DNA from 2 places in the Paenibacillus sp. FSL H7-0716 genome. Region 2 is predicted to be linked to the other one. Evidence: a T-box and tRNA genes for the amino acid it is inferred to sense, from the RefSeq annotation. Region 2 holds a T-box; the other holds one or more tRNA genes.
What was found. The T-box of region 2 lies ahead of metG (methionine--tRNA ligase). A T-box ahead of a tRNA ligase gene usually reads a tRNA of that ligase, here a tRNA-Met.

Region 1: it encodes a tRNA-Met, which carries the amino acid that the T-box ahead of metG (methionine--tRNA ligase) is inferred to sense. The anticodon was not compared.

The regions. Positions count from the first base shown of each region.
Region 1 is NZ_JBBODA010000017.1:6,163-19,284, forward strand. Features, by position in the region: gene MHH60_RS20140 (hypothetical protein) at 134-748, opposite strand; gene MHH60_RS20145 (hypothetical protein) at 1,356-1,937, shown strand; gene MHH60_RS20150 (hypothetical protein) at 1,938-2,375, shown strand; gene MHH60_RS20155 (hypothetical protein) at 2,381-2,722, shown strand; gene MHH60_RS20160 (hypothetical protein) at 2,703-3,122, shown strand; gene MHH60_RS33325 (LPXTG cell wall anchor domain-containing protein) at 3,355-3,465, shown strand; gene MHH60_RS20165 (hypothetical protein) at 3,488-3,682, shown strand; gene MHH60_RS20170 (hypothetical protein) at 3,744-3,959, shown strand; gene MHH60_RS20175 (hypothetical protein) at 4,014-4,901, opposite strand; gene MHH60_RS20180 (hypothetical protein) at 5,168-5,365, shown strand; gene MHH60_RS20185 (helix-turn-helix domain-containing protein) at 5,358-5,645, shown strand; gene MHH60_RS20190 (YolD-like family protein) at 5,659-5,973, shown strand; gene MHH60_RS20195 (DUF3006 domain-containing protein) at 6,027-6,242, opposite strand; gene MHH60_RS20200 (MBL fold metallo-hydrolase) at 6,243-7,295, opposite strand; tRNA gene MHH60_RS20205 (tRNA-Met) at 7,491-7,556, shown strand; gene MHH60_RS20210 (sialidase family protein) at 7,995-9,212, opposite strand; gene MHH60_RS20215 (hypothetical protein) at 9,246-9,611, opposite strand; gene MHH60_RS20220 (hypothetical protein) at 10,007-10,510, shown strand; gene MHH60_RS20225 (hypothetical protein) at 11,199-12,188, opposite strand; gene MHH60_RS20230 (RNA polymerase sigma factor) at 12,185-12,679, opposite strand.
Region 2 is NZ_JBBODA010000020.1:11,798-32,120, reverse strand. Features, by position in the region: gene rny (ribonuclease Y) at 1-505, shown strand, start outside; gene MHH60_RS22065 (TIGR00282 family metallophosphoesterase) at 717-1,511, shown strand; gene MHH60_RS22060 (stage V sporulation protein S) at 1,711-1,971, shown strand; gene MHH60_RS22055 (dipeptidase) at 2,093-3,058, shown strand; gene pduL (phosphate propanoyltransferase) at 3,197-3,769, shown strand; gene MHH60_RS22045 (DEAD/DEAH box helicase) at 4,612-5,997, shown strand; gene dapA (4-hydroxy-tetrahydrodipicolinate synthase) at 6,147-7,043, opposite strand; gene MHH60_RS22035 (LysR family transcriptional regulator) at 7,165-8,040, shown strand; gene MHH60_RS22030 (VOC family protein) at 8,011-8,433, opposite strand; gene htpG (molecular chaperone HtpG) at 8,687-10,567, shown strand; gene MHH60_RS22020 (DUF4362 domain-containing protein) at 10,629-11,093, opposite strand; T-box leader at 11,227-11,488, shown strand; gene metG (methionine--tRNA ligase) at 11,532-13,178, shown strand; gene MHH60_RS22010 (LysR family transcriptional regulator) at 13,188-14,057, opposite strand; gene MHH60_RS22005 (ABC transporter ATP-binding protein) at 14,208-15,944, shown strand; gene MHH60_RS22000 (ABC transporter ATP-binding protein) at 15,941-17,680, shown strand; gene MHH60_RS21995 (ABC transporter ATP-binding protein) at 18,799-19,512, shown strand; gene MHH60_RS21990 (hypothetical protein) at 19,505-20,323, shown strand, end outside.

The DNA of each region.
Region 1 (13,122 bases), on a different contig from region 2:
TTCTTTGACAGGATCCTGCTGTCCCCATTTTCTTTCGTCAATTTCTGTCATGTTAAACCTCCAATCACTTTAAAAGAGATCCCGTTGAACTTAAATCTAATTCAACGGGGATTATTTATAGGGTATTAATTTATTACTGAATATATTCAGTTGCTACTTCATTATACTGCACACTGATAGGTGTTATGAAGGAGTCATTTGTATAATGTACTAGTGTGAGGTAATAGCGGTATAATCCTGGTACTTGTGGATCACCCGATCTAGTGGTCCATATTCCTGTGTATGTGGGTTTGATTTCTGAATTATAAAACCAAGCTTCGGAAGCTGAAATCATCCATTTTTTGAACCATGTAGGATTCCATCCGATTTTTTTATAAACAAAATTATTTAACCAGGCTGTAGTAAGTGAGGCAAAAAGAGCCACATCTTTGTTTTTATGAGTTTCATATAAAGGACCGTATACGAGTTCTCCAGAACCACCTATCTCATGAGCGAAGGGGGATATTAATGTTTCACCAGATTGAGGTGCTTTTTGAACATTGTTGTAAATAGAAGCTAGTTGATTGTCGCTCAAAGTGAGGGGAGAATTAATTTGGAGGCCATTATAAGTATAGCTGTTTGTTGTTTCTTGTTGACTGCTCACCTGTTGCGGAGGTGTTACAGTTGAGTTTGATTGATTTGCTGATGCGAGTGGAGCAATTGCGGTAGTTAATAAAGCGATTGATAAAACTGTGGTTAGCTTTCTCATGCTTTTATAATCCTCCCAAATAAAGTAATTACTTACATGGATAATAGTAATCTTGATGGGTAATTATGTATATAAGCTATAAGGTCGATTTAAAAAATAAAAGTTTTTGTGATTTTTTATATATAAAAGTCGAATGTTGTAATAATAGGATGTTATTGGTATGTATGACCTAGGACTAATTTATTGTATTGATTTTAAAGTACAAAACCCGCCGATGAATGATCCGCAGGTTTGTGTTGATCAGGTATCTCAAGTAGGTCCTTCGAGTTATTGGGTACATTGCCTACAACTGTAGGAACTTTATAACCTCGCATTTTTATTACATCGTAAGTTTAAGTAGTTCCAGCAAAAAGCCAACTGGCTTCGGTTAGTGGGCTTTTTTTGTATTCGTTTCGTTTGAGTGAGTTGTAGTGTATATTTTCTTATTACTTACTATTTTTTAAAAAAAGGAACAATGATCCTATACCGAAAAATTATACCTAGTTGATTCCTTTTAATCCCTAAGTATCAAATTAAAGTGTTGAAATAAAAAATATCCTAAAAAAAGAGGGATTATTGTATCAGAATAGAATAATACTATAACTTACATAATGGGGAGAATAAATAGATGGCTCATGAAAAAATACAAGTGGATTTTAAACAAATACTAGAAGAATTATCGAAACCAAGGAAGTTTAGTATGCTCGAAAAGATAACTGAAGTATTTCTTTTAGATAAGAATGTTCCTAATTACATGGATTTCATTATGCGGTTGTTCGGGCCAGAAGTTGGACAAGGCTTATTTGTCTACATTTCATCTGAAAAAAATGTAGATAGTGTTCCAGATAAGAATTTAAGAGAAGCATTGGCTAAGATTAATACATATAAGAATTTTTATGGGGATTCTCTACGACAAACATATGCAAAAATGGGTAGACCATTTATGATTGGTGCATTTCATTTTACAAGAGAACTATCTGAGCAGGTTGCGGTTGTAACTTTGAGAAGGAATGACAATGTTGAATTCTCAGGCCAATTAGATTTCAATACTTCTGTGATGCTAACACAACAACTGGTTGATCTAATGGGTCAAATGTATAAATCGCAAAAAGAACAAATAGAATTAGATAATATCATCAAATTAATGAATGAACTTGCCCAGTTTGTAGAAACTGTGCTTGAAAATCAACAAGATGTGAGTGAGGAATAAATGGCTCCAGCATATCTAACTACTATTAATGTTTTTATCGGTGCAGCACTTTCAGTAGTAACTACCTTTATATTTTTAAGAGCAGAAAATATGAAACAGATCATGACTAGAAAACATGAGTTTTCTGTAAAAGAATTAGGTGAAAAGATATTTTCCCCTTTGTTGATTGAATTAGTGAGACATGAAACGAAAAAAAAATTAGGAAGACATCATACATTTCCAGTTCAAACAATAATCGATACTATCTCAATTAATCAGTACCTATTAATTTTTGCGAATGATAATGTTAGAAATATTATAAATAATATATATGAATTTGGTACATCTACGAGTAGTGATAATGGTAATACCATCAAAACTCAAGATGAACTTATAATTGAAGAACTTTGTTTGTTACGTGAAGAGTTAAATAGTATTTATTCCAAATACCGGATGTGAATAATTTGAGCGATTCAGAGAAAAATAAACAAATTGCTGAAACAGCGATGCAATTAAAAGCATTAATGGGAAAATTAGATTATGCGGCAATGGCTCAAGCCCTAAGTCATTCCCACCAATTAAAAAAAGAAGTTGAAAGGAAAAACATCGGAACAAGTGAAGAAGATCCTGAGAGTTGGACGGTAGAAATTTTAAATGGGGAAATAGGCCAAATGGAGCAACTTATTCGTACCCGTGCATATGATAATGTTGAAGGTAGAGCATACTTTATGTCATACTATACAAAAGTACTTGAAATCACGAAATATAATGAGGGGGAGGACGACAATGAAACGCTTGATTGCTGATGTAGTGCCTAATAAATTTTATGATTTTAATTTTGAGACGTTTAAAAATAAAATCAGTCCTCTCCCTCTGATTAGGAACGTATATGGATACCTTGTCAAAACTAATAATTTTATGATTTTCTTAGGTGATAATGGTGGTTTAAAGGTTGGTATTGAATATGAGAATGACAATGATTTGCTTTATAAGTTTGAAATGGCTTTAACAACTTTAAAACTAATAAATAAATTTTATGAGGATAATTACAAAGAAAATATAATAAAGAATTTCTTAATTAGTTGGCCAGTAGACGGAACAGCTTCTATGAATGAATTGAATTGGAGTTTTGGAGATTTTACGTATAAAGAACATCAGGTGCCTTCATCTTATGGTGGCAATTACAGTCAACTCTTATTAATATGACATTAGAATCTAAATCATTGTAGACTTCTTAGCAGAAAAATAACAACTATACAGTGTTGTGTATGTAAATAGTATTGAGTCAACGGAAGCACTCAGCCCTGCCAGTAATGGTGGGGTATTTTTATGCATTCAGGCAAATTTTCCTAACCAGTGATATAGAGTGAATATACATAATATTCCAAATGAATTAATCTACTATTATGAATAATGAAAATTATCAGTATAGAGATACATACTTTTCTGTGGGGAATCTAGCAATATATGGATCGCCATACTTGGCTTAATGCTACTGGGATTTGTTTTGTTTTATTTGATTAAGAAGTATATAAAGCAGAGAAAATGAGGTCAGGTATTGGGGTGCTGTAATGAAGAAAATCTTTAAAGAATTTGGTGTCCATTTTTGTGCAGCATCTACTCTTCTAGGTATTTCTTTATTGTTCAATAATTATGATGTTGCGGATGAGGAACAACTATCTTTGCTGGTTGTAATGATGTGTGGAGCGCTCATATCTATTGGTGGATATAACTATTTGAAAAACAGAAAAGACATAGTGATATAATCGTGGGAGTTGTTGTTTTAGGAATAGCGCTGTTTACCCTCTCTTTTTAGGAGTGATCGTATTGAGTAATGTATACAAAGTCTTGAAGACGGATGCAGAATTTCTATCAGCTGCCTTAAAACAGTCTCAAGTGGATATACTTGAACGTTGTGGTGATTTGGCTGGCTGTGTAATTGATTGTGAGGGTCCAGTACAAAAATGGAGCCCAGTCAGTGTTAAGGTTGCTGATGCTTATTACATGAGAAATGAATTTGAATTTAGAATGGTTTTGGCATAAGCGTGTATAACAAATACCCCGTCAACCTTAATTGGTCAGCGGGGTTATTTTTGTTTATTGAATTGTGTACTCACTTACTTCAAATGTAAGTATTTTATCGAAGACAACATAATCTTTACGTTTGTTGAATGGGCCTTTGTTATTTGAGTGTTTATCAATAGCATATAATCCAGGTCCTCTACCGGCATCACGGGAGTCATACCATTTCAAGAATGCATCTACTTCTGCAATTGGTAGGTCGTATTCTTTTTCTGTTCCATTCACCAGAGTGATGGTAAGAATAGCTCGATCCCCTGATGGCTGCTCTGGAGTTGCTGTAGGTTTAGGCGTCACTGTTGGTGTAGCCGTTGGGCTAGGAGTACTTGTAGGCACTGGAGTAGCCGTTGGTGTCACGGTTGGGCTAGGAGTACTTGTAGGCACTGGAGTAGCCGTTGGTGTCACGGTTGGGCTAGGAGTACTTGTAGGTACTGGAGTAGCCGTTGGTGTTGGTGTCGAAGCGACGCCAAAAACATCAAATTCATATAAATAAAGTGAATCACCAAATGCACTTGAAATAGATACTGTTTTTACGCCAGGAATAGGCGTGATACTAACCTTAACTCCTTTATAAGATGAATGTGGCTCATATACATTAGATATAATTTTCCCAGCACTATCGTAAAATCTAATTTCTAAACGGTTAAAATCACTTGCATGGAATTGGTAAGCATTTATAGTTGTTTCTTCAGAAAATTGATATGTAAAAGCTCGGTTCTTTAAATATGAGTATAAATTTTCATTAGTAGATAAATCGTTATCAGTCAACTTCGAAGTGGTGGTATTACTTGCTGCCTCAGTCATTAATTTTCCATCAAGAAGCCCTTCGGGATATGCATGAACTCCAGAAATAGGCATAACAGCAAAAATAAACATAAGCATGAAGACTATCTTTATTTTTTTCATTAGTTACACTCCTTGTTATTTATGTATTGTTCTTAGTGCATAATTTATATACTAATCATTAAATCCCACCTTTTCTTTGATTAACTTCTGAATTTTATCTTTAAAGGGGAATTATGTCTAAACATAATTGACTATATATGTAATAAAAAGATCTAAAAAGATTAAAATATTTTTTATTCCAATTAGTGAATAGGTTTCTTGTTGTTTTAAGAACAAATGTTCGAATATAATACAAACAAGTGTTCTTACTTTTTGGAGGCGATCACATGAATATGAGGGTTGGTCAAACCGTTGAGATTATATGCCAGGACAAAATGGAAAAGATTACGCAACGCAAGATCGAGGTCCGTGGTATTCGTGACGGCCGTATCCGTGCCACATGCCTGACCACCAATTCGCCCCGTGTATTCCTAGAATCCAGTACCCTGTCATGGCAATCTGTGAAGGAACAGCGTCATGCTTAGCGATACGGCCCGCAAGCTGCTGATGATTATGCGGCATTGCTCGGTGCATCATGGATACATGCCTACGCTAGAGGTACTGGAGACAAAGAGTGGGCGAATACCAGAAAAGATCCAGGTCGGGCTGCAGGAATTGGCAGAGAACAACTACATTCTGTGGGAATTTGGGAAACCACCTGAGAGTGCAGTTGTCGTTGAGGGATGGGAGCGAAAAGAGGATCGACCAGCATATGTTTCATGGGGCATTGACGGTGGCCATATAGATTACTGGACAGATTACTAGGAGGGCAGACATCATGGTTAAGAAACTGGAGAGTATTTGGGATTGCAGTAGGATGATGTTACCGGAGCATAAGGTTCGCATTATCAGTGATGAGCGAGGTCAGCAGTGGAGGGACCGTAAAAAGCCGGTGCTTGATGCGCAGGAGTGGGAATTGATTGATCAAGTACTCACTTACTCGAAACGGTATCGAGAGCAGATAACAATCACTCAGTTTGGGCCGGTTCGAGATATCAAGATACGGGGGATTGTGATGGCCATAGACAAGCAGCTACACGGATCAAACTGCAAACGGATGATGACTATGATTGGATTAAGATTGACGATGTGATTCAGGTGACTACATAAAAAAATGCCCCTGAAGCGTTCACCGGGGCATAACTATTATTCCTCGAATAACTCATCCATTAAACTATCGATTTCTTCTTTCCGCGAGGCTGTAGCCTCAGTATCAATGATGATCTTGCCTTCCTCGAAAATAAGCGTGTCTCCAGACTTAACCTCCGCCGGTAGTTCTGATCTAAGAACATCTTCGGTTTTACCATCAAATTCAATGACGGCATACTCACCTTCAAAGCGGTCAATGATTCCTTTATGCATTTACTTAGCCCCCTTAGTCGATGTAAAAGTGATTTTATTTCCATCACTTATTGCAGTAATTGTACCTTTTTGGTCAGTTCGTAACACTGAAGTATTCGCATTTTTTAACCTTGTAAGAATCCCGGAATCTGGATGCCCATAATTGTTCTTACCGACGCTTATTACTGCATACTGTGGTTTAACGGCGTCGAGGAATGCTTTACTGGTTGAACTATTGGAGCCGTGATGTCCGACTTTTAATACATCAGCTTTTAAATTCATGCCATCGGCTAACATATCGTTCTCAGAAGCCTTTTCAGCATCGCCGGTAAAGAGGAAGGACTTGTTCTTATAAGTGACCTTTAAGACAGCACTCCAGTCGTTAAGATTATCCCCATACGTTCTAATAGGAGCCAGGAACTTCGCCTCAACACCAGTTAAAGGAATGGTAACGCCTTTAGTCACTGCTTTGATGGTACGGCCCTCATTCTTCACAGCAGTCAAAAAATCTTTGTATGTTTCAGTGGTATGTGATACCTTTGGTGCGTAGACCGATTTAACATCCAGCGCTTTCAGAACATCATCTAGCCCACCAATGTGATCTGCGTCAGGATGAGTAGCAACCAGGGCATCAAGTGTCTTTACACCAAGGGCGTTCAGGTACTTTACTACATTCTTACCCTGATCGTTATTACCTCCGTCAATGAGGACATATTGATTATTCGGAGTCCGGATTAAGGTAGAGTCACCTTGTCCAACATCGAAAAAGTAGACCTGAAGAGTACCAATGTTCTGTTTCTTTGGTAAAAGCAAAGTTGGAGCTGGTGTAGTAGTAGGCTTTGCTGTTGGTTTCGCGGTAGGTTTAACAGCTGGTTTAGCAGTGGCAGCCGGTTTTGAATTTGAACTTCCACCATTGTGATAATGGTATTCTCCGTTTTCCAGCCCCCACTTTGCGCAATTTGTGCGGCAATAATGACCGCCATTTGCATCTGTACGTCCTGGATGTGCCTCAGCAAGTACAGGCATCAATAATAAAACAAGTGACATGAAGATTGGAACGATGATTCTTCTCATAAAAAATAAATACCCCCAATGTATGATTCTGGGAGTATTCTATCAGTTATAGGTAATTTTTTCTAGAGAACATAACGAAAACTTGCTAACGAATTTGTAAACGAAGTATCTGATATAGAGTTAAATCCATGAATAGAAAAACCTCTATAATAGAAGAAAAAGATACACAGTTAAGCTTATTTTAACCTTTCCCCAAGCTCAGTTGGTTAGAGCGGTCGGCTCATAACCGATTGGTCGGGGGTTCGAGTCCCTCAGGGCCCACTTAGAGAAAACCCTTACTTTGTAAGGGTTTTTTGCTATCTATAGGCTCCCTTGTAAGTAGAAGTGGAAGAGTTGGAAAAGCTGCAAAATTGGAAATGGTCACATTTTGGTCACGGCGCTGTTTGATCCTTTGGTTTTATCACGGATCATCTGGAAAACGGTAAAAAGTATGTATTCTGTGGAACTGCCCTACTCTTGTAGAGGAAGGGGAGTCATTACATACAAACCATTAAGAAGCAGTACCATACGCCGTAGATTTTTGATTGGACTGAAAGCATGTCTGACACACTGGAATTTGATGATTTCTTTAAACAGGTTAATGCTGAATTTTGATAACAAGCAATAAAGGATGCCGCATATTCGCTCGGCATCCTTTATTGAAGATGGATATACTAACTTAACATCCTTTTAATTAAACATCAGAAGTTGATTAATAGCTTATTGATTATCACCGAACCAGATGTTCTCTGTACCGGTCCGCGTGTCTGTCCATACGTTCACTAGCCGGCCTGTTTGGGGGACGATGGCATTACCGATGTAGTCCCCAATTAGGGGGATACCGGTGACGTCAAAGGAAGTTGTTGTTATCCGGGTGTTTGTATACGTCATACCGCCATCTCTAGATGTTGCTAGATAAACATCAAGGTTGAGGGGATTGACTCGATTAGTGTAATAGGTAACGAATATTGCACCATCCGCAGGGGAAACGGTGATGGCTGGGAAAAAGTTTTGGGAGCCCACCGGACTACCTGTAATGGATATTGGTGACCCCCAATCCACGCCAAAATTAGTGGAGGTAGCAAGAAAAATATCAGAATAACCTTCTCGAAAATCTTGCCATACAGCATAGACATTCCCTCGCGTCGTCGGTGCATTAGAAATATCTGCTGCGAGGGAAGGGTATGTCAGACATCTAAATGTATATCCTGGCAATGGATCTGGTGGGACTACAACGCTCGCGACCATGGTTTCAGGAGTAAAAGTGACCCCACCGTCTGAGGATGTGCGAATTTTAAGATCAGTATTACCGGGAGGCTGATTGATCCATCCCACGATAACAATCCCATTTAATGTAATTGCTATACCGGGGAATTCTTCGAATTCTTCGACCGAAGACAGCAGGGAGGGACTGGAATAGGTATTACCGTTATCTAGGGAACGATTGAAAAATATCGTATTTCCCGGTATGAATTGTGTGTTGTAATCATGCGTATAACCTGTATATACATTTCCAAAAAAGGGACTTGATCCAGCTTTGTCGGTGACAACGACCACCTGGTCATCATTCACAAACTGTCCAAACCCTTGATTCACGATGATTGGCGGTCCGAATGAAGAGGCATTGTCGGCAGAGGTATAGGAAACGATCGATCCGCTGAGACCGTCTGAATCGAAGGCGTGAGCCAATACGACGAACGTATTCGGAAAAATATAATCAATATGTGGTGCTTCGATGCCTGTAAATCCCGCAGGTAACGGTAATAACGTTGTTGTCCAAGTGCTACCTGCGTCAATAGATTTGTATAACCCAATATTGGGAGGGCCTGATCGAAGATCTACAGCTACGGTGACCATAACGGACGGGTTAAGCCAGTTTACCGCGATGGTGGGCTCGAATTGAGTGCTTGCGCTCGGCGAAATTTGAATATTAACCATGCGAAGCTCCTTTCGTCATAGATTTTTCGGTACTTACGGGTTCAGCTGAGCTATGAAAGTTAGTTCGGATTGCAGCACTCTTTGATGGGGGATGACATTTCCTGACGAATCCGTTCCAAATACCGTAATAATCGTGTCTGCCGGTGCGTTTCCAGTAACGAGAAATTGGACTTCATAAGCTGAATTGCCTGCGATATTAAAACTGAGAAACTGGCTGGTGTTCGCATTAACATTTAATGAGTTGGAGTAGACTAAACCTTTACTAACCAAGGTATTCCATACGTAAACGTGATAGACTACGTTAGATGAAAAACTAAGGTTGTCATTATCGATATTAATGAGCACGTTGGATGCTGGGATAGTCCCTGTGTTCGTAATAATGCCTGTTGTTGTTGCCATGAGCTTCACCTCTTTATTAGTTTGCTATATATATATGAATTGAGATTCATTGTGTTTGGACAAGGGACTCAGAAAAATCGCGGAAATGAATACTGGAGGTTTTATTAGGTGGGGAAATACATATAAAATTTTAGCATGATCTGAAGGTAACTAGATTTTATATTGAACAGCAATTGACGATTTTTACGACTTCTCTGCCCAAGGCGCATACAGGTAACTATTCGCTATCAGCAGGTGAGATTTGAAGAATTTAAATAGAAGGTCTGACATTCATTTTAAATAAATGTTATAATTATTAAATCAGTGTGTAGAGATATTGGTCTTTTTTATTGGGCCAAAAATATATGTCTCATGATACGTCTGCCATCTGAAATATTATTTAGGAGATGACAAACATGCATGGAGACACAAGACTGCCCAGAAACGGAAAAGAAGGTATACTATTTTTACTCATTATTTCAATCATTTCAGTTAACACTATTGCCCCTATTATTGTGGGGTTGGAACGCGGCTTCAGTAAGGAAGTGTATATAGATACACTAAAGGTTATTCCGTTTATGTGGATGATCGTAGTTTTATCCGTAAGATTAGTTGCAGGACCGATTGTTGGGAAAGTGATGCCAAAATTCATGGGACAAACCGATGGATTTAATGCAAGGATTCTGTTGAATACTTTATTGAATGTCACGGTGTTATCTATTTTACTATCAATTATAGGCACATGGGTTGGGACGAGACAAATAAGCCTGGATCCACTTAAAAGCTTCCTTCACATCTGGCCGAGAAACTTTGGAATAGCATTTTGGATTGAACTTTTGGTTGCGCAGCCGATAGCAAGATTTGTGATGAAAACATTACACGCAAGACAGGATCGAAAAACGGAAAGTGTAAATGCGTAACTTGCTAGAATTTTGTAGACGAATTAGAAAAAAAGGAGCGTCCATGGTGGGCGTTCCTTTTTTTGTAGCAATCGGAAGTACCGAGAGAGACCCTGTATTCCTTTGAAATTTGATTCGATAACAATTAAGTGAACGAGGCTTCTCCTATCGGACACAGCTGACCCTTAAAGCGGTTTTTTCCCTCATTTGCAATTCTAACGGACTCCATAGTCGCTATTGGTATAAAAATACCGTATTTGCGCCTCTTTCTAAGGAATAGTGTCTCTGGAGTCCGAAACCATGCTCTAAAGGCTGAAAATCAGTAAATAACGTCATATGGGTCCGATAGCTCGAATTGGAGGAGGTTAGTTCGTTAGTTCGTTAGTTCGTTCGTTAGTTTGTTAGTTCGTTAGCTCGTTAGTGCCGTGCTCTTCACAGATTTAGTTGCAGCATTCACAGCGAGGATCGTCCTTTAAAGTAATAATAGTAGTCTCACCTCTACAACCAGCATATCTAGTATGCGGGCTCATAAACCATACAGTAAAGCACAAAACGGCACTGCTCCAAACCATGAAATGGTTTTGAAGCAGCGCCGTTTTTGTTAGCAGCCAGCTAAATTGTTCAATGGAGAGCACGGCGACCGAAACGAGGTTCTCAATTGCTTCCGATCGCCGTCCCAACCGCAGTCCCTGGGTTTCCACCAACATCCCTAAAGTTTCATGCTGTCCCACAGCTGCTGGAATGCCCCGGATTCGACCTCGAAGAATACCGGTGCTAGACCGTAGCGTACAAGGCCTTGACCGAACAGCGTCAGCTCTACTCGGGCATTGTCTTCCAGCTGCAAATAGATGATCTTGCGGTCCTCGCTGTCGTAGATGCCTTGTTCGATCAGCGGCTCTGCTGCCAGCGGTTTGGCAGCTTGGAGGGCTGTCAGGAAGCCATCAAGCGCCTCGCCATTGGCGATTGGCGCCTGCTGCTGGAGGCCGTTGTTCCAGCTGTTGAAGCTTTCCCATTGAGCTGAAGTAACTCGGCTTTCAAGATTCAGCTTGCCGAACAGGTCGGCGCCGCTGTTTATGGTGATGCCGTTCGTGTGCTCGTACAGTTCGGCGAATACCTCGCCGTTGATTTCCGAATAGGACATAATCAGGAAGCTGGAGTCATAGCCCTTCACGGTATAGAGATCCGTTTCACCGATGTTCGAGGCTAACTCAATATATTCGTCGTTACCGCTCCATTCATTGATGCCGCCTGTAGTGCGTCCCAACTTGTCACCGCGCAGAGCAGCAGCATCGGCAGCGTCAATGCGAGTCGCTGACTGTGTATAAATATTATTTTTATACACGACCAAGGCGATCATATCTGCCTTCACGCCAGATTCCTTATCTGGCAGTTTCAGCTTGGGAATGACAATGCTGCCCGATGTAGCTGTGCCCGAATTGCCAGCATTGCTTGCACCCGGAGTTACCTGGGCAACCTGCCCCGGGGAGCTCTGACTGTTCAACTGCTGCCATATACTAGGCCCAGCCAGACCGATTCCTGCGGCGAGCACGACACTTGCCGCGATATAAACGGTTTTGCGTGGACGCTTACGCTCCTGCCGCTGCTCTATTTTGTCGAAAAGTTCTTTTTTCATCTCTTCACCTGGTTTCATCGAATCCACCGCTTTCTTATATGATGTTCGAAACTGATCTTCCTTCACTGTGGTTCCGCTCCTTCCAGCTCCAGTTTTAACAGTTGCCGTCCCCGCTGAAGTCTCATCTTCACGGCAGACTGACTAATCTGCAGAATCTTGCTGATCTCCTGGATGGGATAGTCCTCGTAATAATAAAGATGGATTACGGTTTTATACTTCATGGGCATCGCCATAACTAACTGCAGCAGAGCCCAATCCTCGGGGCTGTCTGCCGCAATTGGCTCAGCGCTCTCCAGCTTAACCTCGCGCTTGCGCCAGCCTCTGCCCAGTAGTGTTTTACAATGGTTGGTGATTACCCGGATCAGCCATGCCTTCTGATGTTCGGCATCTTTGAACTCCGGCGCTTTTTCTATTAGCTTGATGAAGGTATCCTGAGTGGCTTCTTCGGCATCTTGCCGGTTGCCTAGATGGACCAAAGCGATCCGGAACAGCATATCTGCGTAGATTTCGTAACTCTTCATCACATGATTTCCCGGCCGGGTCATGGATCGCTGCATGATACTGTGCCCCCTTTACCTATAACACCATTTAGGACGGCATTAGGTCACATTTTGTTCCTGAGAAAATTTCTTTGTGTTTGGAGAGTAGAGAATGCCTATTCATAAATTATCTCCAGAGGGTTAGGGACTCAGCAGTCGCTATTTGCATATAAATAGGCTTTTGAGCAGGTTCGAGGACCCCAGTGACGCTATTCCTTAAAAAGGGGCTCTTATATGGTGTTTTTCATGCAAATAAAGGCTATAAGGTCCGCTACACTTTGAAATGGAGGGTTATACCGCACATAAGATCAACTGTGTCCGATAGCTGCTAAGTACCACGTCAATATTGTCTACGCAAACGCTGGTTACTTATTTAGAGCAGGGAAGATCAAAAAAACGCGTTTGCCGAGGCAGCCCTGATGCTGACTGCTGGACAAACGCGTCTTTTTAATAGAGCAAAT
Region 2 (20,323 bases):
GCTTGGGGAAGACATCGTGCTTGCAAAACGTGCAGGATTACTCCATGATATCGGCAAAGCGCTGGATCATGAAGTGGAAGGTTCGCATGTTGAGATTGGCGTTGAACTAGCGAAGAAATATAAAGAACATCCGGTTGTTATCAACAGTATCGCATCTCATCATGGAGACTGCGAAGCTACTTCGGTTATTGCTATGTTGGTTGGTGCCGCTGACGCATTGTCGGCAGCTAGACCTGGTGCTCGCCGTGAAACACTGGAAACGTATATTAAACGTCTAGAGAAACTGGAAGAAATCTCAGAGTCGTTCGAAGGCGTTGAGAAATCATTTGCTATTCAAGCGGGCCGTGAGGTGCGCGTGATGGTACAGCCAGAGAAGATTGACGATGCAGAGGCATTCCGTCTTGCTCGCGATATTACGAAGATGATTGAAAGTGAACTGGATTATCCAGGACATATCAAGGTTACCGTTATTCGTGAGACACGGGCTGTTGAATACGCTAAATAGGCAATAAGTAGATAACATACGCTTTGGAAATAACGATATTTATGATCGTTTCCTGGTACATGTTTCTGCTAGGAATATAAGGTTAAAGGATAAGATATAACTTATACTTTCTTATATTTGATGAAAATTGGCCCCTAAGCGGGGCCTTTTTTCTTTTAAATATGAAGACTTATCCGCTAGATGGAGAGGTTAAGATTAGGAGGAGAGAAACATTAAAGTACTATTCATTGGAGATATCGTAGGTAGTGTGGGCAGGAAGGCACTTCGGGAGATGTTGCCCTCATTAAAAAGCAAATATCAACCACATATAATCATAGTTAACGGTGAAAATTCTGCTGCCGGTAGAGGTATTACTAAAGCGATCGCAAATGAATTTTTTAACTGGGGCGTTCACGGAATCACCATGGGTAATCACACATGGGACAACAAGGATATCTTCGAGTTTATCGACGATGAGGCTCGGATTATCCGTCCTGCTAACTTTCCTCCAGGAACACCGGGAAGAGGATATACAGTTGTTAAAGGTAACGGCAAAGAGCTAGCTATAGTTAACCTGCAAGGCCGTACATTTTTGCCTGCGATTGATTGTCCTTTCCGTGTGGGTGAAGAAATTGTGGAAGAACTGCGTAGAGATCATAAATGCATTCTCGTTGATTTCCATGCAGAGGTTACCTCTGAGAAAATCGCCATGGGCTATTTCATGGATGGTCGCGCGTCAATTGTAGTAGGGACCCATACTCACGTTCAGACGAATGATGATGTGATTTTGCCGGGTGGAACGGCTTACTTGACCGATGCGGGCATGGTTGGTTCAAGCGAAGGGATTCTGGGTATGGAAAGAGATGCAGTACTTTATAAGTTCACTACACAGCTTCCAGCACGATTTGTTGTTGATGAAGGCAAATGGCAGCTTCACGGTTTATTTGCAGAATTAGACGAGAATACTGGCGCGGCTACCCGTCTGGAGAAAATACGGCTACGTGAAGATGAATGGGTAATGAGCTAGTAGTAGGATAAGATAAGCGATTTTCCGGGTAATTTCGCCGAATAAGGGTAAAGTGTGATATTTATTATATCGAAAAAGAGTATCTATTGTACCATTTTCTCCAGAGTAGTCCGCAAAAAGAAGGAATTATTTCTTCTCTCGCGAATAACATCTAAAGTAGTGGAAGAACACCATTATTTTCCCAGGGGAGGTACTTACTATGGATGTATTAAAAGTATCAGCTAAATCCAATCCAAATTCCGTCGCCGGCGCTTTAGCAGGTGTTCTTCGTGAACGTGGATCGGCCGAATTACAAGCTATTGGAGCTGGAGCACTGAATCAAGCAGTCAAAGCAGTTGCCATTGCCCGGGGATTTGTTGCACCAAGCGGAGTAGATTTGATCTGCATTCCGGCATTTACAGACATTGTGATTGATGGAGAGGATCGAACCGCGATTAAATTGATTGTAGAACCCAGATAATAGAAGCATAGAACGGATGAACCTGTTTACTTATGTAAACAGGTTTTTTGCTTTTGATATATAGTCTGGTGTTTTTAAGCATAGAATCTGGAATAGGGCTGCATGAAAGCGAGGGCTTGGGATGAGAACCGATAAGCTACAGGTTGCGGATTTTCATTGTGATGTGCTGAGTAAAATGCAAGCGTCACCGGATATGAATTTTATGAACGATCCTCGGTTGGATGTTACCGGAGAGCGGTTGGTAGCGGGCGGTGTGGAATTGCAGATTTTTGCAATATACCTTTCGGCAAGTAGAGGTAGACCTAGCTTTGAGAATGTTTTAGGACAAATTGATTTGTTCCGGCAAAAAATAATAGGCTCAGAGAGCCTTCAGTGGCTGCGTTGGAAGGAGGAGGTAGGAAAACGAACAGCTGGAGCATCCCCGTGGGGAATGCTCTCTCTGGAGGGTGTAGACGGTCTAGAAGGGAACTTGTTTTATGCACAGCTCTGCTATGAGCTTGGCGTGCGGTTTTTGGGGATCACTTGGAATTATGCCAATTGGGCAGCGGACGGTGTTCTGGAGCAGCGCAACGGCGGTTTTACGGAGAAAGGGCACAAGCTGATTGAATGGTGCAACGACAGTGGAATGCTGCTTGATGTGTCGCATTTGTCTCAAGCAGGTTTTTGGGAGCTAGCCGACTTAAGCACACGTCCGTTTATAGCTTCCCATTCGAACGCTGCAGCAATCTGTGGGCATGTTAGAAATTTAAATGATGAACAGATTAAAGCTTTGATTGCAATGGACGGAAGAATGGGCCTGACCTTTTATCCGTGGTTTGTATGTGATGATGGAAAAGCTCGTATGAATGATTTGTTAAAGCATATTGATCATGTATGTAGTCTAGGTGGCGAGAAACATATGATGTTTGGTTCGGATTTTGACGGCATTGACACTTGGGTAGAGAACATGGAGCATCCGGGAAAGTACCCTGAGCTCGCGGAGCACCTGCTTCGTTACTATCCAGAAGCTTCCGTAAAAGGTTGGTTATATGAGAATGCGGTCTCCTACCTGCGCACAAACTTACCTTCTCAGGTGTCCAAATCATGACAATCCTGTTCTAAAAGTATGAATTATCGAAAAAAAGGCCCTCGTTATGATGTGGGGCTTTTTATTTTTGGTTAAGAAGATGTATAATGGTTAATGGCTTGTACAGATACTAGAGAAAATACAAGGAGTGACTTTACTATGAGTAAGACTGTACCCGTAGGTGTGTCGGCTAGACATATTCACCTTACGCAAGAGCATGTGGAGGCTTTGTTTGGCCCAGGATATCAATTAACGGAGTTCAAACCCCTCTCTCAACCAGGACAGTTTGCAGCAAATGAGCAAGTAGCAGTTATCGGCAGCAAAGGTAAATTTGACAAAGTAAGAATTTTGGGACCTGCTCGTCCGGCTTCCCAATTAGAAATTTCCCGTACTGATTCCTTCGCACTTGGCGTGAAAGCTCCAGTTCGCGAATCTGGAAATATTGATGGAACACCTGGCATTACGCTTAAAGGACCTGCTGGCGAAGTAGAATTGGAACAAGGCGTTATCATCGCCGCTCGTCACATTCACTTCCATACTTCTGAAGCTGAAGCTTGGGGCATTGCTGATAAGCAATTGCTTAAAGTTCGTCTCGGAGGCGACCGTGGTCTCGTATTGGAGAACGTAATTGCACGCGTATCAGACAGCTTTAAACTGGATATGCATATTGACACTGACGAAGCTAACGCTGCAGGTGCCAACAACGGCGATACTGCTGAAATCGTAGAATAGTCATCATAGTTATAGCAAAGATAAGAAGCGGGGGAGAAATCCTCCGCTTTTTTTGTGTGGCAGATCCGCATGCTGTAAGGATTGCGTGTTTGATCGGCGTGCTGTAAAGATTGCATGTCTGATCTGTGTGCTGTAAGGATTGTGTGGCTGAACTGCGTGCTGTAAGGATTGCGTGATTGATCGGCGTGCTGTAAAGATTGCATGTCTGATCTGTGTGCTGTAAGGATTGCGTGTTTGATTGGCGTGCTGTAAAGATTGCATGTTTGATCTGTGTGCTGTAAAGATTGTGTGGCTGAACTGCGTGCTGCAAGGATTGTGTGGCTGAACTGCGTGCTGTAAGGATTGCGTGGTTTACCCGACCGCTTGTACGTATCGGACTGTATCGCAGCTATTTCAGCATTTTGATCTATTTTGTCAAGGTATCGGACGGCATAGCTCTTATTGCTTTATATTTGTACTGATTTGGGCTTCAAAAGTGTGAATAACTGCATCTGAGTCCGATAGCATCGCCAAAATCAATGAATCTTCAAAATAAGGGTGTCTGAGTCCGATAGGTCAGCAGGATCAACATGATCAAAAGGATCAACATGATCAACATGATCAACAGCAGGATCAACAAAAGATACGCCGCAGGGATAAATTGAGGAGGAGTATTTTACGATTAGCAAAATATTTCTGTAAGAGTAGAACGGATTGTATCCTGAAATGGATTATTAATGAAAATTGGTGTGATGATAAAGAAAATCTATTATTATGTAACTTATTGTGTTATGATTATGGTTTATGACGTGATAAAAGGATTTATTGTTAAGAATATATGTATTAGAAATTAAGGAGACCCAATGACATTTAATGAACTGAATATTGTGCCTGCAATTTTGAAGGCTTTAAGCAAAGAAAACTATACATCACCTACACCAATACAGGAGCAGTCGATTCCAGCTGTATTAGCGGGTAGAGATTTACTTGGATGCGCGCAAACGGGAACAGGAAAAACAGCTGCATTTTCCGTGCCAATTATTCAATTGCTAAGCGAACAATCCAACCCAAACAAATCCAATAATGTGCGACGCATTCGCTCGTTGATTTTAACACCGACAAGAGAACTAGCGATTCAAATTGCTGATAACATAAAAGCGTATAGCCAATATACAGATATCCGCTCTGCTGCCATTGTTGGCGGTGTGTCACAGAAAGTGCAAGAGCGCGCACTGAATCAAGGTGCCGATATTCTTATTGCTACCCCTGGTAGACTTATCGACCTGATCAATCAGAAACGTGTAGATCTGCAATATGTACAAATTTTAGTTCTGGATGAAGCTGACCGGATGCTGGATATGGGCTTTATTCATGATGTGAAACGAATCATTGCCAAAATGCCTACGAAGAAGCAGACTTTGTTTTTCTCGGCAACGATGCCAACTGAAATTTCTAAATTGATCAAAACATTGCTTGTGAATCCAGTCAAGGTAGAAATCACACCCGTGTCATCTACTGCGGATAGAATCAATCAATCGATCTATTTATTAGAGAACGGAAATAAGCAAAACCAGTTGAATCTGCTATTACAGGATAAATCCATCGTTTCAGCTTTGGTGTTTACTCGTACCAAACGTGGTGCAGACCGTGTTACCCGAGATCTGGCTAAAGTGAACATTGCTGCTCAAGCTATACACGGCAATAAATCACAAAATGATCGCCAAAACGCCTTGCGGAATTTTAAAAGTGGTGCGACACGTGTTCTCGTAGCTACGGATATAGCTGCCCGCGGAATTGATATTGATGAGCTGTCTCACGTAATCAACTTCAACTTACCGAACATTCCGGAAACCTATGTGCACCGGATCGGTCGTACAGGCAGAGCGGGATTGAGTGGAACGGCAATTTCCTTTTGCGAAGCTGAAGAGCTTCCTTTCCTGAAAGATATTGAAAAATTGATTGGAAAATCGATTCCGGAAGTTAAGGATCATCCTTATCCGATGTCTCGTAAAACGCAAATGAAGACAGATCGTTCGGCGAAACCATCAGGTTCGAAAGCAGCAGCTTCGAGACCATCGTCTTCGAGACCGTCGAATTCCAAACCAGCAACTGCTAAACCTGCGGCAACAAAACCGGCAGCAACAAAATCAGCGGTCAAACCAGCAAAAGCAAAACCTAAGTCTAACCCTCCATTGAAGCCAAAGTCCGAGTGGTTCACAAAAGGAAGACAAAAAACGAGCAGCAGATAAGTTAGTTTGAATCCGTATCGTTTCTATAGCAAAATAAAAAAACCGTCAGAGTAAATCTGATGGTTTTTTATGTTTTAAGTCCTGATGATTTACAACAAAAACCAGCCGCTAAACAGTTCCTCACTGTACAACGGCTGTTGTTATTTCATTTATGCGGTTGCTTCAATTGTATTGTCCTGAACATAGGGGCTCAGTTCTTGCTGAAGTCCTGTGCTGATGGAAGTCATAGGGAGGCGAAGCGTATCCGAGGACAGTAGGCCGTTTTGGCTAAGCATCCATTTGATTGGAGCAGGATTCGATTCCTTGAACAATAGGCGGATGATCGGCAGTAGTTGTTCAAAGCTTTCTTTAGCGAAGTCCACTTGACCAGATGTAAAGGCTTCAAAGATACGAAGGCATTCTGCTGGATAAACGTTGGCAGTAGCGAGCATACCCCCAGCTGCTCCGCAGCTAAGCATTTCATAAAAGAGGGAATCATCGCCGCCAAGCACAGGTTTGGCACCTGTACGTACTAACTCCGTAACCATTTTTGTACTGCCTGAGCAGTCTTTTAAACCGACAACATTATTCATTTCTAGGATTGTACGTGCTGTATCTACCGTCATGGCGGTACCTGTACGACTTGGAATATCATAAGCCATGATAGGTATGCCTACTTCTGCAGCTTTGCGGAAATGGGCAATGATACCCTCTTGTGAAGGACGACTATAATAAGGTACGACTACTAGTGCACAATCAGCACCAAGCTTTGCAGCAATTTCCGTGCGTGCAACCGTAGAGGCTGTATCATTGGTACCTGTACCAACTACTAAGGGGATTGATGTGGATTGTAGAAGCTCACGGGAAGTGTTTACTAGAAGCTGCATTTCATTTACGGTTACAGTGGGCGATTCTCCGGTGGTTCCATTAACGACCAGACCTTGTATGCTGTTGTTAATAATGTTCTTTACATAACGCTGATACGAATCCAAATCAACTTCACCAGCAGCATTGAACGGGGTGACCACGGGGACATAAACTCCATAAATCTGTTGTTCTGTAAGCATAAATTATCGGCCTCCAAAATATTTTAATTCCTCTACATACACTTTACCATGGAAAGTAGCATCGTCGTTAGCTATAATAAATGATATGGATCATCAAAAATATTGATGTTAGGGTGAGGTAATGGATTTAACCTATTTACGAACCTTCCGCGAGGTGGCTAAACGTCAGAGCTTTACGCGAGCTGCTGAAGAATTGGGATATGCACAATCAAGTGTGACGATGCAGATACAGAAGATAGAGAAGGAATATGGAGTACCTTTAATAGAAAGGCATGGCCGTCAGCTGCGGCTTACCCCTCCAGGAGAAGAGTTATTGAAGCTGTTCGTGGAGATTTTGGATTTGTATGATCGTTCAAAAGAAACCATCGCCCAGCAAATCGGAGGAACGATAACTATTGGGACGATAGATTCTTTAGCGGCCTTTTATTTACCTCCTTACCTGCAGCAGCTAAGGACTAAATTTCCTAAGCTGGATATTCATCTGCAAACGATGCAGGAAGCTAATCTTCTTGCCAAAATAAAAGATGGCGAAGTAGATCTAGGCTTAATGTTGGATCGCACCACTGCGGATTCCATCCTTGAGCGTACGATCGTCAGAGATGAGCCACTTGTATTGATAGCCCCCATTCATCATCCGCTTGCCCAGATGGATACGGTAACCCTACACGATCTGAATAACTGTGAACTAATAGTCTCGGAGGAAAGCTGTATTTACCGCAGTCTGTTCGAGAATTTGTTAAAAGAGCACGGGATCATCTTCCGCATAGGTTTTGAGCTTTCGAATCTGGAGGCCATCAAACGTTGTGTAATGAATGGTCTTGGAATTGCTTTGTTACCAAAAATCGTGGCAGAGGAAGAAATTGAACGAGGAAGCTTGGCGGAGCTGTCCTTTATTCATCCCGAAATTCACTTTGATCTGCAGCTTCTGATGCACCCTAAGAAGTGGAAATCACAACCGCTGCAATTTTTAATCCAAATGTTGCTTGCAAATCATTAATTTATTCCCATCAGGATCTTTCACAACAAACCAATGCTCATCTTGAATTTCAGTTACTAGCTCTACACCGAGAGCCTTCACATAATTGAAAGAGGCTTGCAAATCATCGGTCAGTAACAAAAAAGCTGGTGTTGTAATGGGCGGTGTTCCTTCAGGTTCTAAGCCGCCCCACAACGGCATCGTATCCAGGATGATTCCAGTGTTTCCCTGCATAGGCAGCGGGCATAAATGACCGTTCATGATCTTACAATCTGTCTCTGGAAGCCCCAGGACTTGGCAATACCAGCGACGGGATTTTTCAATATCATGTACGGGAATGAATACACTGCCAATTAAGTTCTTTACGGGGCTTTTTATTGTGGAATTTAAAGCGGACATTGCTTGTTCATTCATTTAAAGACCTCCCAAATCCGAAATGGATAAACCTTTATTTGGAAATTATGTATCTAATCTATTTAAATCATACAATCAATAGGATTGCAAGGGAATTGTAAATGGTTTTATTTTCATATGAAAGTAGCCAAAAAATTTGACATTGAAAATCAGTTTATGTTATATAAAAAGAAGAATTAGCACTCATCTAAGAAGAGTGCTAATCACGGAATGATGAATAATAAGGTTATTTTGAAAGGAGATTTATTTATTCATGGCCAAAAAAGAGTTTAAAGCCGAATCGAAAAGATTGCTGGAAATGATGATTAACTCCATTTATACACAACGGGAAATATTCCTGCGTGAGCTGATTTCCAATGCAAGTGATGCGATTGATAAGATCTATTACAAAGCATTAGCTGATGAAGGCCTGGTCTTCAATAAAGAGGATTATTATATTAAAGTGACCGCCGATAAGGCGAACAGAACCTTGACGATTTCCGATACAGGTATCGGGATGACACAAGAGGAGTTAGAGAATAACTTAGGTACAATCGCGAAGAGTGGATCTCTTGCTTTTAAGAAAGAGAACGAAGCTAAAGATGGCCACAACATCATCGGGCAGTTCGGGGTGGGCTTCTACGCTGCGTTTATGGTGGCTGATGACGTTATAGTGATCAGTAAAGCATTAGGCAGTGACGAGGCCTTTAAATGGGAGTCTAAGGGCGCTGACGGCTATACCATCGAGACTGTCGAGAAGGATTCTGTCGGTACTGATGTGATTTTGAAGATTAAAGAGAATACGGAAGAAGATCAATATGATGAATATTTGGAAGAATATCGCCTGAAATCCATCATTAAAAAATACTCCGACTTCATCCGTTTCCCAATCAAAATGGACGTGAAGGAGCAAAAGCCAAAAGAAGGCACGGAGAACGAGTTCGAAGAAGTTGTTCAAGAACAAACCGTAAACAGCATGGTGCCAATCTGGCGCAAGAACAAAAGCGAGCTTACTACAGAAGATTACGATAACTTCTATGCAGAGAAACGTTACGGCTTCGATAAGCCGCTTAAACATATTCATATCAGTGCTGATGGTGCTGTAGTGTACAATGCAATCCTGTTCATCCCAGAAAATACGCCGTTTGACTATTACACAAAGGAATATGAAAAAGGACTTGAGCTCTATTCCAACGGTGTGCTGATCATGAACAAATGTGCGGATCTGCTGCCTGATTACTTCAGTTTTGTAAAAGGTATGGTGGACTCAGAGGATCTTTCCTTGAACATTTCCAGAGAGATGCTCCAGCATGACCGTCAGCTGACTCTGATCGCTAAGAACATTAAAAACAAGGTAAAAAGCCAACTGCAAAGCCTGCTGAAGGATGAAAGAGAGAAATATGAGCAGTTCTATAATGCTTTTGGCAGACAGCTTAAGTTTGGTGTTTATAACGATTATGGGATGCACAAAGACACCCTTCAAGATTTGCTGATGTTCTACTCCTCTAAGGAGAAGAAGCTGGTTACGCTGGACGAATACGTCTCAAGAATGCCAGAAGATCAGAAGTATATCTACTATGCTTCCGGAGAGTCGATCGACAGAATCGAGAAGCTCCCGCAAACCGAGCTTGTATCGGATAAAGGGTATGAAATTCTCTACTTCACTGATGATATTGATGAATTTGCGATCAAGATGATTCAGTCTTATAAGGAAAAAGAATTTAAATCCGTATCCAGCGGAGATCTGGGGATCGAAGCCGACGAAGCGGACAAGCCAACGGAAGCGGAAGAGAACGAAAACAAGGAGCTTTTTGAAGCGATGAAGGACATCCTGTCCGGCAAAGTGAAAAATGTTAAAGCTTCCAAACGTTTAAAGACTCATCCGGTATGTCTTTCTGCCGAAGGTGAACTAACCATCGAGATGGAGAAAATCCTGAAATCGATGCCGAATGGCCAAGAGGTGCAAGCGGATAAGGTACTCGAAATCAACATCCATCACGAAGTGTTCCAGTCCTTGAAGGCGGCAGCAGAGAACGACAAAGAAAAGCTCGGTTTATATACGAACCTGCTGTACAACCAAGCCCTGTTGATCGAAGGTCTACAGGTTAGTGATCCTGTTCAATTCACCAATGATATTTGCAAAATCATGAAATAATATGAAGTACAGAGACCATCCAATTGTATTATGATTGGGTGGTCTTTTTTATTTCAGCATTTCATTTTGTTGTGCGAAAAAGGTAGTAATCAATTTCAGAGTCATTTTTTGTGCAACTGCTAATCGAATAGATGATTTCACCGTGTGTGCTTTTTTTACTCGTCACTTCGGAGCAGGTATCGGTTCTGACTCCTGTGTTGCTTCCACCGAATGCATCATTAGAGGTATCATAGCTATAATTAATCACGTTACCGTCAAATTTCAAATCCTTAAATATGGGATCGCCTTCATCTGTGTAACTTGTAACGCGTATATTGTCTGCTTTTTTGCTGGAGAGATTCGTTATAAATTGCTCAAATTTATCTAGGTTGTACACTTTTTCAAAAGAAACAATATCCCCTCTACTGATGGCTTCTTTGGAAGTATAGGGTTCACTTTTGGGAACAGAATTAACTTTATTATCGGAACAACCCCATACTCCTGCTAGTAAAAGAACAGTGAGTATAAGTAAATTTACTTTTTTCACTGAAGGACCTCCTTGTAACGTTGTAACGTATTTATATAAAAGACGGAGATTAACTGGAAAAGTTACAGTGAGCTTGATGTTTCATATTGACAATAAACTACAAATTGAGTATTATTTTCTGTAACTTGAATATGTAAAAGCAAAGAAGAGAAAGAGTACCACGGCAATTCTTTCAACAGAGAGCTCCGGTCGCTGAAAAGGAGTAAAGAAAACCCTTGGGAATATGGTCTCAGAGCTGCGCATCGAAACCTTATGGGTTGTAGGCTGCGCCGGAACCTGCATCCGTTACAGTGCTAGGGTATAAACGTTAATTAACGTCGTACCTGAAGAGGTAAATGTCATGAGGCATTTATAAAATTAGGTGGTAACACGTGAGTAGAACTCTCGTCCTTTGTGGATGGGAGTTTTTTTGTTGTCTAAAAAAGGAGGAGAAGGTTAATGAGTAATGTGTTTATAGGTGGTGCTTGGCCGTATGCGAATGGATCTTTACATTTGGGGAGATTATCCAGCGTGTTGCCTGGGGATGTGCTGGCACGATATTTTCGCTCCAAAGGGGATAACGTATTATATGTATCAGGCAGTGATTGCCATGGCACACCCGTAGCAGTTCAGGCTGCAAATGAAGGGATTACGCCCGGAGCTTTTGCAAGCAGATATCATGAAGAGTTTCTGAAGTGTTTTGAACAGCTGGGATTTAGTTATGATCTATATACTCGAACCGATCAACAGCAGCATCATAAGGTCGTGCAAGAGTTGTTTACAAAGCTGCTAGAGAATGGTCATTTATATAAAAAAACCATTGCGCAATGTTACTGCGAGGTGGATCAGCGCTTTTTGCCAGACAGATATGTGGAAGGGACTTGTCCGGTATGTGGCCAGCGGGCGCGAGGGGATCAATGTGATTATTGTTCTACGATTCTAGATCCTGCCGATTTGTTAGACAGAGTCTGCAAATTATGTGGGAATACACCAACAGAACGGCCGACAGAACATTATTATCTTAGCTTATCTAATTTTCAGTCTGAATTAACGGAATATGTAGAGGAAGCACAATTTTGGAGAGAAAACGCTATAAAACTGACCAAACGTTATTTACAAGAAGAGCTGCAGGACCGCGCGGTAACAAGAGACTTGTCTTGGGGTGTAGATGTTCCTGTGGCTGGATTTGAAGATAAAAAAATTTATGTTTGGATTGAGGCGGTAAGTGGTTATTTATCAGCCAGTAAGCAGTGGGCTGCACAGTCCGGAGGAAGCTGGGAGGATTTTTGGTTAGAGGAAAAAGGGGAGAATACCGCTTATTATGTGCATGGGAAAGACAATATTCCTTTTCACACCTTAATATGGCCGGCTGTGTTATTAGGAGCAGGGGGTCTGCATTTACCGGACAGGATTATATCTAGCGAATATTTAACCCTTGAAGGGCAGAAGTTCTCCACTAGCCGAAATTGGGCGGTCTGGATACCTGATATTTTAGAGCGGTATCAGCCAGATTCTATTCGTTATTTCTTAATTGCCAATGGACCCGAGAAGCGGGACACGGATTTTTCCTGGAGAGAGTTTATTTATAGCCATAATGGAGAGCTGCTTGGAGCATTTGGTAACTTTGTGAATCGTTCTTTGGCTTTTGTAGATAAGTTTTATGAAGGGAAAGTGCCGAATGGGCAATTGGATAAGGGGTGGAAGGACAATATCGACCTCTTGTATTTGGAATCAGGGCGGCTTATTGAGGCTGGGAATCTTAAAGATGCGCTGGAGTATATTTTTTCTTATGTGCGCAAGGCAAACCAGTATTTCGATCTGCAAAAACCTTGGATACAGATAAAAGAGGATCAGGTTTCTTGTGATTCTGCAATATACACATGTGTGCAGATTATTGCGAACTTAGCGAATTTGTTGCATCCGTTTCTACCGTTCTCTTGTGACAAGATCAGGGGGTTCCTGTCGTTAGCACTACCGAATTGGCAGCCTTGCTCGGTGCCCCCTTACCAACAGGTTACTGATTTACAATTATTGTTTGAACGAATTGATATTAGCCGTATTAAGGAAGAAGAGGATAGGCTAGATCAACAGCAAGTGAATAAATAGAGCTGGTATTTATCCATTCCTGAAGCTTTCAATAAACTTGGAAGCTAATGATGATAAGTATTTATCCTTAATCCAGACGGCGGCGACCCGTGTGCGTAGTGATTCACTACTGATTTCTTTATAGATCAAATTACTGTTACTCGTTAATTCGAAAGCGGATTTGGGGATGATTCCGATGCCAAGACCAGCGTTTGCCCAGAGCAGTGTTGTCCTAGCATCATCATTCATACAGAAAATCAGCGGATCAAAGCCGTTCTCAAGACATGTTTCCCGGATAAGCTGCTCAAAACGGCGGTAGATAATAAGCGGCTTATCCTTTAGCTCACCGATCTCCATAAAGTTTTCATCCGTTTTCCAGTCATACTCAGGTGTCATTACGGCAATCATAGGTTCAGCTTGTGTGTAAAGACATTCTAAATTTGTACCATTAAAGGGTGTCCTAACAATCCCGACTTCGACAATACCTTTATTCAAGAGGTCAATGATTCTAAAGGTATTTCCTTCATGTATCTCAAACTTTACACCTTTATAGGTTTTGTGAAATTCACATAGCCGATCTTGAAGCAACGTAGCTCCAGAGGAAGAAACTGTACCAATGGCTAGGGTTCCTTTTAAACCTTTGACAAAATCAGTGAGCTCACGGGCAGTGGAATCTGCCAGCTCCAGAATTTGTTGGGCACGGTCCCGCAAAATGGCTCCAGCTTCAGTGAGCTGCACGCTGCGTGGACCTCGTTCCACTAGCTTTACACCTAGTTCTTCCTCCAGGAGCTTTAGCTGCTGGCTCAGCGGAGGCTGGGCCATTTGCAGTTTTTTGGCTGCAGATGTAATCTGTCCTTCCTCAGCTATCGCCATAAAATATTTAAGTTGTCTAATATCCATATAAAAATCCTCCGAACTTGAGATATGCTAATCGTATGGGAGCGATACGAATCCAATATTATTAATATGTGAGTAGATATGCCATAATCATAACTGTTCTTATACATATTTCAAGTGGTTAAATACTTCTTATGTTGGGTGTGGATGAATTTGTTCAAAATTGCAGTATATTTAAAGCCGTACAAAAAAGAAGCGATCATAGGACCGATCTTTAAACTGATGGAAGCGATTCTGGAGCTGATTTTGCCTACCATTGTCGCATTGATCATCAACAACGGGGTTGGCAATCATGACAGCGCCTATGTTTACCGCATGGGTGGCCTAATGGTGCTGATGTCACTGCTTGGCTTCGGCTGCTCCATGGTATGCCAATACTATGCAGCCCGGGCTTCACAGGGATTCGGTACGACACTACGCAATAAGATGTTTAGACATATTACATCTTTGTCGTATGCTGAGCTGGATACCTTAGGTACGCCTACACTGATTAATCGGATTACCAATGACGTAAACCAACTGCAAATCGCTGTGGCTATGCTGATTCGTCTAGTTATTCGTGCTCCGTTTATCTGCATCGGGGCTATCCTAATGTCGATGATTTTGGATTTTAGATTATCGCTGATTCTAATAGCGGCAACACCGGTTTTTGGCATTATTTTATATTTTATTATCACCCGCAGTGCTCCTTTGTACCGAAAATACCAACAGAAGCTGGATGCCCTAGCGCTCGTACTGAGTGAGAATTTGTCGGGGATTCGAGTGATTCGTGCTTTTGCCAAAAGACGTACAGAAAAAGAACGTTTTGATGCCTCATCCGAGGATTTGACTACTACAGCGATCCGGGTTTCACGGATTTCCGCTTTGCTTGGGCCGATGACTACACTTGTAGTAAATGCGGCGATCATAGCTATTTTGTGGGTAGGCGGAATTCATATCGATGGGGGCCGATTGTCTCAAGGGGAGATCATTGCCTTCATCAATTACATCACTCAAATCTTGCTGGCGCTGATAGTGGTCTCTAACTTGGTCATTATTTTTACAAAAGCCTCATCCTCAGCTAATCGTGTAAATGAAGTCTTGGGAGTTAAGGTATCCGTGTCCGAGGAAGGAAATGTTGTGATTGCTGAACCTGATCGTGCTGTCCCTGCTATACAATTCGATCACGTATCCTTTGGGTATAATACGACAGGTGAATCGGCATTAGAGGATATATCTATAGTAATTAATCGCGGAGAGACTGTGGGCCTGATTGGCAGTACGGGTTCAGGTAAGTCTACTTTTGTGAATATGATCCCTCGTTTTTATGATGTGGTGCAAGGTGAAGTGAAAGTGGATGGTGTGAATGTCCGAGATTACAAGCTGCACCAGCTTCGTGAGAAAATAGGGATTGTACCACAAAAAGCTGTGCTGTTTACAGGAACAATCACTGAGAATATACGTTGGGGCAAGGAAGATGCTACTGAGGAAGAAATCATGCAGGCAGCCTCTATTGCTCAAGCGGAGGAGTTTATACGTAAATTACCTGAAGGCTTGAATACGCAAGTATCTCGTGGTGGATTAAATTTATCCGGTGGACAAAAGCAGCGCTTAACCATAGCTCGTGCAGTAGTAGGTAAGCCATCGATTCTTATTCTGGATGACTCCTCCAGTGCGCTGGATTTCTCCACAGATGCGGCACTTCGTAAGGCTCTTAAAGAGAGCAGCCAGGAAATGACCGTGCTCCTTGTCTCGCAGAGGGTAAGCACTGTAAGACAAGCGGATAAAATAATGGTATTTGAGGAAGGGCGGATCGCCGGTGTCGGAACCCATGAGGAGCTGATGCAGGGTTGTGAAGTGTATAAAGAAATCTGCCTGTCCCAGCTATCAAGTGAGGAGTCGGGCCAATGAACAAAAATAACATTTGGAAAAGATTAATTGTATACACAGGGCATTATAAAAAAATAGCTATAGGTGCAGTAGTCTGCGCAATACTCAGTGTGATTGCCAGTCTAATTGGCCCACTGCTTATCGGCAGCGCCATCGATTTTATGATCGGGCCGGGAGAGGTTGATTTTGACGCCGTACTTAGACTGCTTTTAATTCTGGCAGGGGTGTATATTGTCGGCAGCTTTTTCGGATGGCTTCTTACCTACCTGACTAATCGAATTGCCTACCGGACTGTATATGACTTACGGCGGGAGCTTTTTGATAAATTAAATGTTTTGCCGTTAAAATTTCATGATAACCACCCGCAAGGGGACAGCATCAGCCGGTTTGTTAATGACATGGATGCGGTCTCTGATGGACTGCTGCAAGGCTTCTCAACACTGCTCACGGGGATTATCACCATCGTGGGGGCAATTGCACTCATGTTGTACATTAGTCCTTTAATGACCCTAGTTGTTCTTCTGTCAGCACCCGTTACATTTTTTGTGGCAAGATTCATTACGATGCGCTCCCAGAAGATGTTTAAGGAGCAGGCTAAAATTCTGGGCGGTCTCAACGGATACGTGGAGGAAATGATCGGCGGACAAAAAGTGGTCACTGCTTATCATTATGAAGACCGTGCACTGACACAGTTTGAAGAACGAAACGAGACTTTGTACCAGACTGGCGTGAAATCACAATTTTACGGTTCCTTGTCCAATCCGACAACACGGTTAGTAAATAATATTACTTTCTCTGTTATCGCGATGATCGGAAGTGTTATGGTGATTCGCGGGCTTGTGACGGTAGGGGATTTGTCCAGCTTTTTGATCTTCTCCAACTTGTTCGCTAAGCCGTTTAATGAAATTACAGGTGTGATTACGCAGCTTCAATCGGCAACAGCATCAGCGCAGCGGATTTTCGCCATTCTAGACCTATCGCCAGAACCAGCGGATGCAACAGACGCCAAAATTATGAATACAAGCCAAGGAACGATTACCTTTGAGAAAGTATCCTTTGCTTATAATCCTGAACGTCCTCTGATTAATGATTTCAGTCTGGAAGTGAAGCCAGGTACCCGGGTTGCGATTGTAGGGCAGACGGGAGCGGGAAAGACGACGCTGGTTAATCTGCTTATGCGTTTTTATGATGTGGATAGGGGTTCCATCAAGATTGACGGCGTGGATATCAAGACGATTACCCGTGACAGTCTGCGGCGTAATTTCGGGATGGTGTTGCAGGACACTTGGCTGTTTGGCGGCACGATTAGAGAAAATATTGCCTACGGCAAACCTGAGGCTACCCAAGAAGAGGTCATCGCTGCTGCTAAGGCTGCAAATGCTCATAGCTTCATTAAACGCCTGCCTGAGGGATATGATACAAAGATCAGTGGCTCAGGAGATAATTTGTCGCAAGGACAAAAGCAGCTGCTAACCATAGCACGAGTGATGCTCGTAGATCCGCCAATGCTCATTTTGGATGAAGCCACCAGTAGTATTGATACACTGACTGAGGTACGGATTCAGAAGGCTTTTCTAAAAATGATCGCTGGCCGGACCAGCTTTGTAATTGCTCACCGTTTGTCGACGATTCGAGAATCGGATCTCATTCTTTTCATGAAGGACGGAGACATTGTGGAGAGTGGTACGCATGACCAGCTCCTAGCCAGCGGTGGATATTACGCCAGATTATATAACAGTCAGTTCGCATCAGCTTAGACTTTGCATTTAGAAAAAGAGCATTCAATCCCGAATTTGGGGATGAATGCTTTTTTTTGATGAGTGGGTTAGTTTGGCTTAGTTACCTTACCTTACCTTACCTTACCTTACCTTACCTTACCTTACCTTACCTTACCTTACCTTACCTTACCTTACCTTACCCTTGCGGACCGTATTGCAGCTAAATGGTGTTTTTGGCGCCTTTTTTCAAAGTAACGGACTGCATAGCACTTATTCGGCTGATTTTGCAGCTAAAAGGAGCGGATATGGCACAATAGCTGCATCTGAGTCCGAACGGAGTGAAAAAGGGCATGAATTTGCGAAATAAGGGCGCCTCGGTCCGATACGTAGCAATGGCAGCCATCATCAAAGGTAGATTGCTTCTGATCCGGAGTAGAATGCTTAGAAAGTAGTTCGCTTAGTGTTCCCAAGTAGTTAGCTCGCTGTTACCAAAATCGTTTGCTTAGTGTTCCAAAGTTAGCAATCTCATCGTCACCAAAGTAGTTAGCTCATCGTCCCCAAAGTCGTTTGCTTAGCGTACCAAAGTTGCTATCTCATCGTCAGCAAAGTAATTTTTTACCCTTACGGACCGTATTGCAACTAAATTGTGTTTTTGGCGACTTTTTTCGAGGTAACGGACTGCATAGCACTTATTCGGCTGATTTTGCTGTAAAAAGGAGTGGATATGGCACAATAGCTGCATCTGAGTCCGAACGAAGTGAAAAAGGGCATGAATTTGCGAAATAAGGGCGCCTCGGTCCGTTACGTAGCAAGGCAGCCACCACCAAAGGTAGATCGCTTCTGATCCGGAGTAGAATGCTTAGAAAGGAGTTAGCTCAGCGTTCTAAAATAGTTAGCTCATCGTCAGTCTGCTTAGCGTTCAAAAGTAGTTATCTCACCGTCCCCAAAGTAGTTTGTTTGCCCTTACGGACTATGTTGCACTCAATCGTATTTTTATCCCACCCGTTAGAGGTGAAAATCTCAAAATAAAATATTTGAAAACGAATGAACTATCTGGACGGGCTAAACGTATTATAAGAAACGTATATTGAAGACGACGAAGCTACAGTAAATATGGCATATTGAGAGTGTTATGAGATTGGAAGGGGAGTGGCAAGATGTTGACAATCAAACATTTTACCAAGAGCTATAAGGGTGGCAAGAAGGCGGTAAATGATCTGAATTTGGTGGTCGAAAAAGGTGACATCTATGGCTTTATCGGTCATAACGGTGCGGGGAAAACAACAACTATCCGAGCAGTGGTCGGAGTTTTAGATTTTGAGGAGGGGGACATCGAGATTGGTGGGTACTCCATTAAAAAAGACCCTTTAGCCTGCAAAGCGATTACTGCGTACATTCCAGATAATCCGGATTTATACGATCATCTGACGGGCATTCAGTACTTGAATTTTATTGGTGATCTTTTTAGCGTATCGAAAGCGGATCGGGAGTTATTGATAAAGAGATATAGCGATGAATTTGAGATTACCTCTAATCTGGGGGATTTAATCTCCGCGTATTCTCATGGTATGAAACAGAAGCTCGCGATTATCTCCGCGCTTATTCATAAACCGAAGCTGCTGGTTCTGGATGAACCCTTTGTTGGACTTGATCCAAAAGCGGCACACACGCTCAAGAGAATCATGGCGGAGATTTGCAGTCAGGGCAGTGCGATCTTTTTTTCGACGCATGTACTGGATGTGGCCGAGAAGCTCTGCAATAAGATTGCCATTATCAAAGCGGGTGAATTGATCACTCATGGGAAAACAGAAGAGGTGAAGGGTGACAGCAGCCTTGAAGATGTGTTTTTGGAGTTGAATAAACATGATTAATATCTGGAGATTGACGAAAATTCAGCTGATCTCATCCTTTGGGTTAAATAAAGCTTTGCATACACGGGATGTGAAAGAAAGACGAAAAATGCTTTTGCTGAGCATCGGTATCTTAATAGGGATTGTCATGATGGCAGTGGTTTCGTTTGGATATAGCTTCATGATAGCAGAGACCCTTGAACAGATAGGCCGGCCAGAGCTGCTGCTTGCGATTATGATGGCTGTTACTTGCTTAATTGGATTTTTTACAACGATCTATAAGGCGAGTGGGGTATTATTTGGCTCCAAAGATTACGATCTCGTAATGTCGTTGCCTATCAAAACGAGCCATATCGTAGCAAGCCGTGTAGTTCAGCTCTACGTGCTGAATATACTGTTCTCATTGATGGTGATGGTGCCAGCAGGTGTAGTTTATGCTATAAAGGTAAATCCGGCAGTAGTGTATTATTTATTTTTCATGATAACGCTGCTATTTATCCCATTAGTGCCGATCATTGCTGCAACGATTATAGGGGCATTGATTAGTTGGATTTCCTCACGTTTTAAAGGAAGTCGTTTAATAAGTCTGATTCTGACTTTTGCCGTAATCATTGTTATTATTTTGGGCTCAGGCCAAATAAATGGGAATGACCCGCAGTTGCTTGCGGATATGAGCACACAAATTGCCGATCAAATCTTCAACTTATATCCTTTGACGGTCATGTATGTAGATGCTGTCTGCTCGTATCAGGTAGCTCCTTTATTATTATTTATAGGGATATCGTTACTTTCTTTTATGTTGTTTACCCTTATTCTCGGCAGCAAATATAAA